Regions from separate parts of the Nakamurella flavida genome, predicted to be linked through region 2. Evidence: riboswitches for the same ligand, from Rfam matches in the RefSeq annotation. Region 2 holds a riboswitch; the other holds the start of a gene.
The links. Region 2 has a riboswitch for thiamine pyrophosphate ahead of J2S58_RS18835 (TenA family protein). Riboswitches for the same ligand answer to the same signal wherever they lie in the genome.

Region 1 (5,366 bases), 2.5 Mb from region 2:
CAGCACCACCGGCACCTGCGCCTGGCTGACGATCAGCTCCAGCGCGTGCGGGTTGGAGATGCCGAGCCCGGACCCGATCGGAGAACCCAGCGGCATGACGGCGGCGCACCCGACGTCCTGCAGGCGCCGGGCGATCACCGGGTCGTCGGTGGTGTACGGCAGGACGACGAACCCGTCGTCGACGAGCCGCTCGGCCGCCCGGACCAGCTCGACCACGTCGGGCCACAGGGTCTGCTCGTCGGCGATGACCTCGAGCTTGACCCAGTGGGTCTCCAGCGCCTCCCGGGCCAGCTGCGCGGTGAGCACGGCCTCGGCGGCGCCTCGGCAGCCGGCGGTGTTCGGCAGCACGGCGATGCCCTGGTCACGCAGCACCTGCAGCACGCCGCTGCGGCCGGCCGCGTCCACCCGGCGCAGGGCCACCGTGGTCAGCTCGGTGCCCGAGGCGAGCAGGGCGTCCGCGAGGACCTGCTGGCTGGGCGCGCCCCCGGTTCCCATGATCAGCCGGGAGGTGAACGTCCGCCCCGCGATGGTCAGCGGATCGTCGCCGTCGGCCGCGGTGGGGGCGGCGGAGGTGTGGGACGTGCTGGTGGTCATCTCGCTCCTGGTCGGGGCCGGTGGTGAGCAGGGGTGGGCAGCGGTGGGTCGGGCAGCGGTGGATCGGGCAGCGGCGGTCAGCCGCCGGGGACGGCGGACAGCACGTCCACGACGGCCCCGTGGGGCAGCGGGCGCCGCCAGCCGGCCCGGGGGGCGACCGATCCGTTCACCGCGACGGCGAGCCCGTCGGGGTGCAGACCCAGCAGGCCGAGCAGGGTCTCGACCGTGCAGGCCGACGGCACGGTGCGGGCGGCACCGTTCACCGTGATGGCGTTGCCGGTCGGGTCGGGGTGCTGCGGGGTCATGCGAACCTCCCGGGTGCGGCGGCGGCCAGGGCCGGCAGCGGCTCGCCGGCCAGTTCGGCCAGGACGGCGTCGGCGGTGATGGGGGCGAGCAGGATGCCGTTGCGGCCGTGCCCGGTGGCCAGCACGGTGCGGGCGTCGACGCGGCCGATGAGCGGGAGCCCGTCCGGGGTCATCGGTCGCGACCCCGCGATGACCTCGGCGAACTCGAACTCGGCCAACCCCGGTAGGACGGCGGTGGCGTCGTCGAGCAGATCCCGCACGCCGCCGACGGTCACCGTGGTCTCGTGGCCGGTCTCCCACTGGGTCGCGCCGACGACGAGACCGTCGTCGCGGGGGACGAGGTAGACGTGCCGACCGTGGGCCAGCGCGCGGACGGTGTGGGTGGGCGGTGGGAGGGCGCCCGGGCGGTGATGGAGCCGGACGATCTCGCCCTTCACCGGGCGGACCGGCAGGCCGGGCAGGACGTCGGCGACCCGGGCGCCGGCGGCCAGCACGATCTGGTCGGCGTCCAGCGCGGTGAGGGCGGCCGGGTCGGCGACCGGTGCGGCGACGTGCACGACGCCGGCCCGCTCGCCGGCCGCCTGCAGGGCGCCCAGCAGGGCCCGGTTGTCCACGGCCAGGTCCCCGGGCACGGACAGCCCGCGCCGGATCCCCGGGGCCAGGCCGGGTTCGGCGTCGCGCAGTGCGTCGGCGTGCAGGGTGGCGACCTGCCGACCGCGGGCGGTGAGCCACTGCACGAGGTGGTCGAGTTCGCTGCGGTCGCCGGGGTCCAGCCCGACGACGAGGGTGCCCTGGGTCCGCAGCCCGGCCGGCCGGCCGGCCGCGGCGGACAGTTCGGTGGCGAAGTCCGGCCAGCGCTCCAGGGACAGCGAGCCCAGGTCCTGGGCCGCCTCCTCGCCCGGTCGGCCCTCGGTGACCGGGGCGAGCATGCCGCCGGCCACCCAGGACGAGCCACGGCCCGGGTCCGGGTCGTGCACGGTGACGTGGTGTCCGGCATCGGCCGCCCGCCAGGCCACGGTCAGCCCGATGACCCCGCCGCCGACGATCGCGAGTCGCATCCGCATCTCCTCCCTGCGCCGGCATGATCCGGATCAGGTTCGACGGTCGGGGCGCCCGCGCCCCCTCTCAGCCCCGCGATGCCCGGGACTCCCGTGGTGTGTGCCGACCACTCTAGGCGCCGGTGTGTCCGGCAGGCGTGGGGCCCGCGTTACCGTCCCCGGGTGACCGCAGATCTCCCCACCCGTGCCACCCGCCTCGCCCGTCTGGCCGACACCCGGCTCTACCTGTGTACCGACGCCCGCCGCGAGCACGGCGACCTGGCCGCCTTCGCCGAGGCCGCGCTGGCCGGCGGGGTCGGTGCGATCCAGTTGCGCGACAAGGGTTCTGCCGGTGAGCGCAGGTTCGGCGCGTTGGAGGCCCGGGAGGAGCTCGCTGCCCTGGCCGTGCTGCGGGACGCCTGCCGTCGGCACGGCGCGCTGCTCAGCGTGAACGACCGGGCCGACCTGGCCGTGGCCGCCGGCGCGGACATCCTGCACGTCGGTCAGGACGACCTGCCCGTCCCGGTGGCGCGCGGGTTCGTCGGCCCGGAGATGCTGATCGGGTTGTCCAGCCACGACGTCGACCAGGCGGCGGCCGCCGCCGCGGATCCGGACGTGGACTACTTCTGCACCGGCCCGTGCTGGCCCACCCCGACCAAGCCGGGCCGACCCGCCCCCGGGCTCGACCTGGTCCGCGCGGTGGCCGCCGCCACCCCGCCCGCCCTTGGTTCGCCATCGGCGGCATCGACGGGGACCGACTCCCGCAGGTGCGCGAGGCCGGAGCGGACCGCGTCGTGGTCGTCCGGGCCATCACCGCGGCCGACGACCCGCGCGCGGCCGCCGCGGCACTGCTGGCCGGGCTGCGGTGAGCGGGACCGACGTGCTCACCGACGCCGACGTCCGGGCCGCCGCCGGCCGCATCGCCGGCATGGTGCGCCCGGTGACGGTCGCCCCGACCGGGCCGGACGGGGTCGGGACGGCCGGCGAGGTGGTCCTGGCGCTGGAGTACCTGCAGCTGACGGGCAGCTTCAAGGCCCGCGGGGCGGCGAACTTCCTCCTCGCGCACCGCGACGCCGGGACGCTGCCGGCGGCCGGGGTGACCATCGCGTCCGGCGGCAACGCCGGGCTCGCCTGCGCCTGGGCGGCACGCGAGGTGGGGACGAGCGCGACCGTGTTCGTCCCGACGACGGCCCCGGCGGTGAAGGTCGACCGGCTGCGGACGCTGGGCGCGGACGTGCGCCTGGTGGGCCGGGAGTATGCCGAGGCCCTGGTCGCCTGTCACGGGTTCGCCACCGACAGCGGTGCGCTCGCCTCCCACGCCTACGACCATCCGCTCATCGCCGCCGGCGCCGGCACCCTGGTACCCGAGATCGCCGACCAGGTCGACGGTCTGGACACCGTGGTCGTCTCGGTGGGCGGCGGCGGGCTGTTCAGCGGGGTGGCCGCGGCCGCCGCCGCCCGTGGCATCCGGGTGGTGGCGGTGGAGCCGCGGGGCAGCAGTGCCCTGCACGCCGCGCTGGCCGCCGGTGGGCCCGTGGACGTCGCCGTCGACTCCGTCGCGGGCGACTCGCTGGGTGCCCGCCGGGCCTCGGCCATGGCGGTCGACCTGGCCCGGGCCGGTGACGTGGTGCCCGTGCTGGTCGACGACGCGGACATCGTCGCCACCCGCCGGATGCTGTGGGAGACCCGGCGCATCGCCGTCGAGCACGGTGCCGCCACCGCCCTGGCCGGTCTGCTCACCGCCGGTGGGTACCGGCCCCGGGACGACGAGCGGGTGGCCGTGGTGCTCTGCGGGGCGAACACCGACCCGGCCACGCTGCGCTGAGACCCGGGAGCGCCCGAACCACTGCAACCGATCGAGGGTCGTCCGCCGTCCTGCTGTCATGGGGACGCGGTCCGGGACGGGCGTCGCGCTGCTGGCGACCACGCTGCTGCTGCTCGGTGCCGCGGGCTGCGGCGACAGTGCGGCACGCGACGGGGTGTCGTCGGCGGCGTCGAGCACGGCCGGACCCCCGCCCGCATCGCCGCCGGGATCCGGTGACCACGACGAGCCCCCTCCGCGCGGCCCGGCTCCGTCGGGGTCCGCGCTCGACCGGGCCACCTGGTCGGAGTTGCCGGAGGCGCCCATCGCGGGCCGGCGGTCCGCCGCCGCCGCGTGGACCGGGACGGAGATGCTGGTGTGGGGCGGGACCGCCGACTTCCAGCAGTCCTTCGCCGACGGGGCCGCCTACGACCCCGCCGCCCGGACCTGGCGCACCCTGCCCGCGTCGCCGTTGTCCGCCCGCGTGCCCGGCACCTCGCTGTGGACGGGGAACGCGTTCTTCGTCTGGGGTGGGACGCCCGACGGTGATGGTGCCCTGTACGACCCGCGGTCGAACAGCTGGACGGCGGTGCCGGGGTTGCCGGCCGGCCCCACCGCGGACGCCGTGTCGGTGTGGACCGGTTCGGAGATCCTGCTCTTCCCGTACGACCCGGGCGACGGCACCCGGACCACCGGCGTCCAGGGATGGGCGTGGGTCCCCGGGCAGACCCGGTGGACCGCACTGCCGGAGCTGGTCCTGCCGACCGGTCATCCCGCCCTCAAGCTCACGGCGGTCATGGCCGGGGATGTCCTGTACCTGTGGTCCGCCTGGAGCCGGACGGACGACACCAGTGCGAGCACCCCGGGCCGGATGTCCTCCACCACCGTGAGCGGGATCGACACCTTCCGGTTCTCCTCTGTCGGAGCGCCGGGCTGGGCGGCGGCCCCGGAGGTGATGGGGACCCGCGACGGGCTCGACAGTGTCATCTGGACGGGGCAGGAACTGGTGCTGACCGCCGCCCCGGAATGGCTGCCTCGGAGTGCCGGCCCACCGCGACCCTCCCGACCGGGACGGCGGTACACCCCGGCGAATGGCGCCGGCGGGGCCGTGGCCGTCGGGCCCCTGGACGACACGACGACGCAGCAGCTGTGGGCCGGTGACCGGCTGATCGCCGTCGATGCGCCGGGCTGGTGGCGGATCCTGTCCGGTACCCCCGCGCCGGCAGCCGGATCGGCGGCGGCCTGGGATCCGGCCACCGACAGCTGGACGCCGCTGGCCACGGCCCCGTCGAGCTCGTCGGGACACGGGGTGGCGGCGGTCTGGACCGGGACGAGTCTGGTGCTCTGGGGTCTGCTGACCTCCGATCCGCCGAGCGCGCAGTGCATTCGGTTCCACGGCGCGGGCCTGCAGCTGGCGGCCGGATGAGCGTGGCGGGCCGGCGTCGATCGCCCCGGGCGAGCTCGGTGGGTGCGGCAGGACTGTCCACCGTCCGCAGGTCGACGGGATCAGGCCGGGCGTTCCCACACCAGCGCGTACCGCCAGAACAGCAACCGCCGCACCCGGGCCCCGGGTAGCACTGCGCGAGCGGCCCGACGTACCTCGCGCAGGGCGAGGGGCGCGGCCGCCGT
Region 2 (5,366 bases):
GAGCACCGGTGACCGCTACCAGGACGAACCCGCCGCCACCGTGTTCGTCGGCCCGGACGCCGGCGCGTACGGGGCCTTCCAGCCCGGCGCGGGCATCGCCATGGGGTACGACGACCTCAAGGTCATCGAGGCCGCGGCGTTCCTGCGCTCCATCGCCGACGGCGAACCCCACGGCGCCACGATCGACGACGCGGTGGCCGCGGCCCAGGCACTGGACGCGATGACCGAGTCGGTGGCCTCGGGTCGCTGGGTGACCCTTTCCTGACCCACCCGTCAGGATGGGTCCATGACGGACCGGGTGACCGACGCGGTGGCCGAGCTGTACGCCGGGCCACTGGCGGACTTCACCCCCCGCCGCACCGCGCTGGCCAAGGATGCCCGCTCCGCGAAGGACCGGGACGCCGCGACCCTCATCGGCGCGCTCCGCAAACCGACCCGGGCCGCGTTCACCGTCAACCAGCTGGCGCGCGCCCACCCGGAGCGCATCGCCGAACTGCTCGAACTCGGCACCGATCTGCGGGAGGCCGAGCACTCGCTGGACGGCCCGGCCATGCGCGAGCTGTCCGGCCGCCGCCGCACGCTGGTCGAGGACCTGGCCGCGGTGGCGTTCGACCTCGTCGACGAGAGCGAGCCGGCCACCGCGTTGCAGGAGGACGTGGTCGCCACCCTCAACGCGGCCGTCGCGGACGAGGAGATCGGCGGCGCCGTGTCCGCCGGAGCGCTGGTCAAACCGGTGCACTGGGAGGGCTTCGGCTCGGTCGCGCTGGCCGATCTCGTGGCCGTCCCCGACGCGGTGGGCGCGCCACCGGTCCGTGGCCCCGACCGGGCGGCCGCGCCCCCGGTCGGGTCCCCGGTCGGGTCGGACGACGAACCGGACACCCGCACCAGCACGGGCAGGCGGACCGGTCGCGGGCAGGACGCGCAGGGCGGGGACGACGGCGCGGACCGGCGCGCGGCCACCCGGCAGGCCGAGCGCGATCGTGCCGCCCGGGCCGCCGAGCGCGAGGCCGCCGTCGCGGAGCGCCGTCACCGCCAGCAGGCCGAGCTGCAGGAGGCGCGGGATGCCGAGCAGCAGGCGCAGGACGCGGTGACCGCCGCCCACCAGGCCGTTCAGGACCGCACCGACGAGGTCCGCGCCGTGCAGGAGCAGCTCGCCGCGGCCCGGAACCGGTTGGACGACGCCCGCTTCGCCGTGCGTCGGGCGGAGATCGACCAGCAGAAGTCGGCCCAGCTGCTCGACCGGCTGACCCGGCGCGCCCGCTGAGCGCGTGGGGTGACACGCGGGCCGGTGCGGCTCGCACCGAAGATCCCCACCGCCCCGGACGGGTGTGGATTTCCCCCGCCTGGGACACCGTGTTCCCCGTAGGTTCGAGCCCGTCCGTCCCGCCCCCCGGACACCTGTCCACCGTGCGCCCGCCGGCGCACCCGCACGACGATCCGGGGATCGAGCCATGCCGACGCTGACCGCCACCGAGCACATCCAGGACGAGGTCCGCGAACTCGTCCGCCGCCGCGGCATCGACCCCGTCACCGACCACCGCGGCACCCGCTCCCTCATCGACGAGGTCATCACCCACTACGAGGAACGCGTCCCCACCTCTTCGCTCCCTCCACTGCTCGACCGCACCGGCGCGGTCCGCACCGTCTTCGACAGCCTTGCCGGATTCGGCCCCCTGCAACGCTTCCTGGACGACGACGAGGTCGAGGAGATCTGGATCAACGCCCCCGGCCGGGTCTTCGTCGCCCGCCGCGGCGTCTCCGAGCTCACCACCGTCGTCCTCACCCCCGGCGAGGTCCGCGACCTCACCGAACGCATGCTCAAGCCGTCCGGCCGCCGCCTGGACCTCTCCTCCCCGTTCGTCGACGCCCTGCTCCCCGACGGCAGTCGCCTGCACGCGGTCATCCCGGACATCACCCGCGAGCACCTGAGCCTGAACATCCGGAAGTTCGTCGTGGCGGCGAACGGCCTGGAGGACCTCGTCGCGCTGGGCAGCATGACGGCGCACGCGGCCCGCTTCCTGGAGGCCGCGGTGGTCTGCGGGCTCAACATCATCGTCGCCGGCGGGACCCAGGCCGGGAAGACCACCCTGCTCAACACACTGCTGAACTCCGTCCCGGCCCGGGAGCGGGTGATCACCTGCGAGGAGGTCTTCGAGCTCCGCCCGAACCTTCCCGACGTGGTCGCCATGCAGACCCGGCAGCCGAACCTGGAGGGCAACGGGGAGATCCGGTTGCGGCGGCTGGTCAAGGAGGCGCTGCGGATGCGGCCCAGCCGGATCATCGTCGGCGAGGTCCGCCAGGAGGAGTCCCTGGATCTGCTCATCGCGCTGAACAGCGGTCTGCCCGGCATGTGCTCGGTGCACGCCAACTCCGCACGGGAGGCCGTGGTCAAGCTGTGCACCCTGCCGCTGCTGGCCGGGGAGAACGTCACCGCCGGGTTCGTGGTGCCCACCGTCGCCGCGTCCGTCGACCTCGTCGTGCACGTCGGCGTGGAACCGAACGGCGGCCGCCGGGTCCGCGAGATCATCGCCCTGCCGGGGCGGGTCGAAGCCGGTGTCATCGAGACCGCGGACATCTTCACCAGCCGCGGGGGTGAGCTCGTCCGCGCGCAGGGCTTCCCGCCGCACCCGGACCGCTTCGAGCGCTTCGGATACGACCTGCCCGATCTCCTGGGCGGGCACCGGCGGGACCGCAGCGACGACTGACCCGGCCGCCGATCGGCTGCGGCCCAATGGGTCTCACCCGATGTCGATCGACTCCGCCGACGGGAACTCCGCGACGCCCTCGTCGTCGAACGGGGCGAGCTCCAGGTAGCTGAGCCGGTCGTCGTCGACGAACAGCAGCAGGCCGTCCTTCGTCCCCGCCTCCAGGACGATGCGGACAGCATGCTCGGGCTGCCTCAGCCCCCGCGCGTCGGTCAGCTCGATCGAGGGACACGTCCGGCATCCGCACCGTGAGCCTGCCCGGACACCCGGCACGCTGACCAGCCACCGTTCCCGGTCCGCCGCGGTGGGTCGGCCCTCGTGGTCCATGCCCCGCTCGATCATCGCGATCAGCACTTCGCGTTCCCGCGCGGTCAGCTCACGGACGCGTGACGGGTCGTCGACAGGTCCCGGTCCGCGTCGCATCGGGCGACCCTCCCACGCGCACGGCGACCCCCGACGGGTGACCTGGGGGTATCGTCGTCGGCGACACGGGGTGCCCACTGGGCTGAGAGAACACCCGTCGAACCTGATCTAGTTCGTACTAGCGAAGGGATGTCGCGCTGTGCCGTGCTGCTCCAGGCGCCTGCTCGTCTCACCCACCCGTCCCATCCACCGCTGCACCGTGCCCGCCGGACGGGGGCCGGCATGACGGCCACCGCCCGCCCGGGCACCGCTCACCCACTGGCCGGTTCGCCTGCCGCAGGGTCTCCCGCCGCTGGGTCCCGCTTCACCGACGAGCTGTGGGCCTCCACGGCCGACGTCCGGGAGAGGATCGACGGCATGGCGTTCCTCGCCGGGCTCGGCGCGGGCACCCTGCCGGTCGAGGTGTTCCGGTTCTACCTGGAGCAGGACTCGCTGTACCTGGCGGGGTACGCCAAGGCCCTGGCGCTGCTGGCCGCGAAGGCCCCGACCCCGGTTCAGGCCGCGTTCTGGGCCTCGTCCGCGCACACCGCCGCGGTGGTGGAGACCGGGCTGCACGGCGACCTGCTCGGCGGCGGCGCCCTGGGCGAGCCGGCCGGGGAGCTCGAGCACTCCCCCACCTGCCTGGGCTACGTCTCCTTCCTGATCGCGACGGCCGCCACCGCCGACTACCCGGTCGCCGCCGCCGCGGTGCTGCCCTGCTTCTGGATCTACGCGGAGGTCGCCGCCCGGTTGGCCGTCGACGCGGCCCGGGTGCTGGACGTCGCCCCCGACCACCCCTACGCCCGGTGGGTCGCCACCTACGACGGGCCGGAGTTCCAACACTCGGTGGTGCAGGCCCGGCGCCTGGTCGACGACGCCGCGGCGACCGCCACCGACGCGCAGCGCACGCAGATGACGGCCGCGTTCCGCACCGCGAGCGTCTACGAGTTCCTGTTCTGGGACACCGCGCTGCACCCGCAGCCCTGGCCCGTCTGACCGTCGCGCTCTGCCCGACCTGCCCCCGATCATGGCTGTCCCGAAAGGCTTCTCGTGTCCACCCTGCCCTCCCGCCGCGCGTTCCTGACCGGCACGCTCGGCTCCGCGCTGCTCGCCGTCGCCGCCTGTTCCGGTGATCCGGCCGTCCCGGCCGCCACCGCCGACGCCACGGACGGCTCGGCCGCCCCCGGCACCGCCGTCGGCCCCACGACCATCCGCTTCGCCCTGGACTGGACCCCCAACACCAACCACACCGGCCTGTACGTCGCCCTCCAGCAGGGCTGGTTCGCCGAGATCGGGCTGGACGTCCAGGTTCTCCCGTACAGCAGCGCCCTGCCCGACACCCTGATCGACGCCGGCGCCGCCGAGTTCGGCATCAGCTTCCAGGACTCCTCGGCCCGTGCGCAGGCCGCCGGCGCCGGCGTGGTCAGCGTGTTCGCCGTCCTGCAGCACTGGGCCACCGCCATCGGGGTGCGGGCCGACCGGGACGACCTGACCTCGCCGAAGAACCTCGACGGGCTCACCTACGCCGGGTTCGGCGACCCGGTCGAACAACCGCTGCTGCAGGCGGTGATCCGGGACGCGGGCGGGACCGGAGACTTCACCACCGTCACCCTCGGCACCTCGGCCTACGAGGCCCTGTACTCCGGCGACGTGGACTTCACCATCCCGTTCACCGCCTGGGAGGGCATCGAGGCGGAACGCAACGGCACCCCGATGAAGTACTTCCACTACACCGACTACGGCTTCCCCGACGCCTACGCGGTCGTGGTGGACGGCAGCCGCAGCTGGATCCGGGACCACCCCGAGCAGGCGCGCGCGTTCCTGGGTGTGCTGCAACGCGGCTACCAGCTCGCCGCCGACTACCCGGACACCGCGGCCGAGCTCCTCATCAAGGCCAACCCGGGCGCGTTCACCGACGAGGACCTGGTCAAGGAGAGCCAGCGGACCCTCGCCGCGGATCTGTTGAAGTCGGCCGACGGAACGGTCGGCCCCCAGGACGCCGCCCAGTGGTCCGCGTTCGGCCGGTTCCTCTTCGACGCCGGTGTGCTGGTCGACGCCGACGGGGCCCCGCTCACCACCGAGCCGGACTTCGGCTCGTACTTCACCACCGACCTGCTGACCGCGCCGTGACCCGCTCATGACGCTTCGCGCGACTCCCCGTCCGGCGGAACAGCTCTCCCCCGGCGTCGCCCCGTCGGCGCGGCGGCGTGCGACCGGCGCCCTGGCCCTGGTCTGGCCCGCGCTGCTCGTCGTGGCCGT

Region 1: it holds a riboswitch for thiamine pyrophosphate, as region 2 does, so the genes downstream of both, thiO (glycine oxidase ThiO) here and J2S58_RS18835 (TenA family protein) in region 2, are expected to answer to the same signal.

The regions. Positions count from the first base shown of each region.
Region 1 covers NZ_JAUSQV010000001.1:1,745,995-1,751,360, reverse strand. The annotation lists gene thiG (thiazole synthase) at 1-594, opposite strand, end outside; gene thiS (sulfur carrier protein ThiS) at 672-899, opposite strand; gene thiO (glycine oxidase ThiO) at 896-1,963, opposite strand; TPP riboswitch at 1,951-2,062, opposite strand; partial or broken gene J2S58_RS19185 (thiamine phosphate synthase) at 2,036-2,688, shown strand; gene J2S58_RS07855 (serine/threonine dehydratase) at 2,802-3,761, shown strand; gene J2S58_RS07850 (Kelch repeat-containing protein) at 3,820-5,163, shown strand; gene J2S58_RS07845 (class I SAM-dependent methyltransferase) at 5,244-5,366, opposite strand, start outside.
Region 2 covers NZ_JAUSQV010000001.1:4,259,400-4,264,765, reverse strand. The annotation lists gene J2S58_RS18855 (Gfo/Idh/MocA family protein) at 1-265, shown strand, start outside; gene J2S58_RS18850 (hypothetical protein) at 287-1,264, shown strand; gene J2S58_RS18845 (CpaF family protein) at 1,452-2,705, shown strand; gene J2S58_RS18840 (hypothetical protein) at 2,739-3,128, opposite strand; TPP riboswitch at 3,185-3,275, shown strand; gene J2S58_RS18835 (TenA family protein) at 3,351-4,103, shown strand; gene J2S58_RS18830 (ABC transporter substrate-binding protein) at 4,158-5,237, shown strand; gene J2S58_RS18825 (ABC transporter permease) at 5,245-5,366, shown strand, end outside.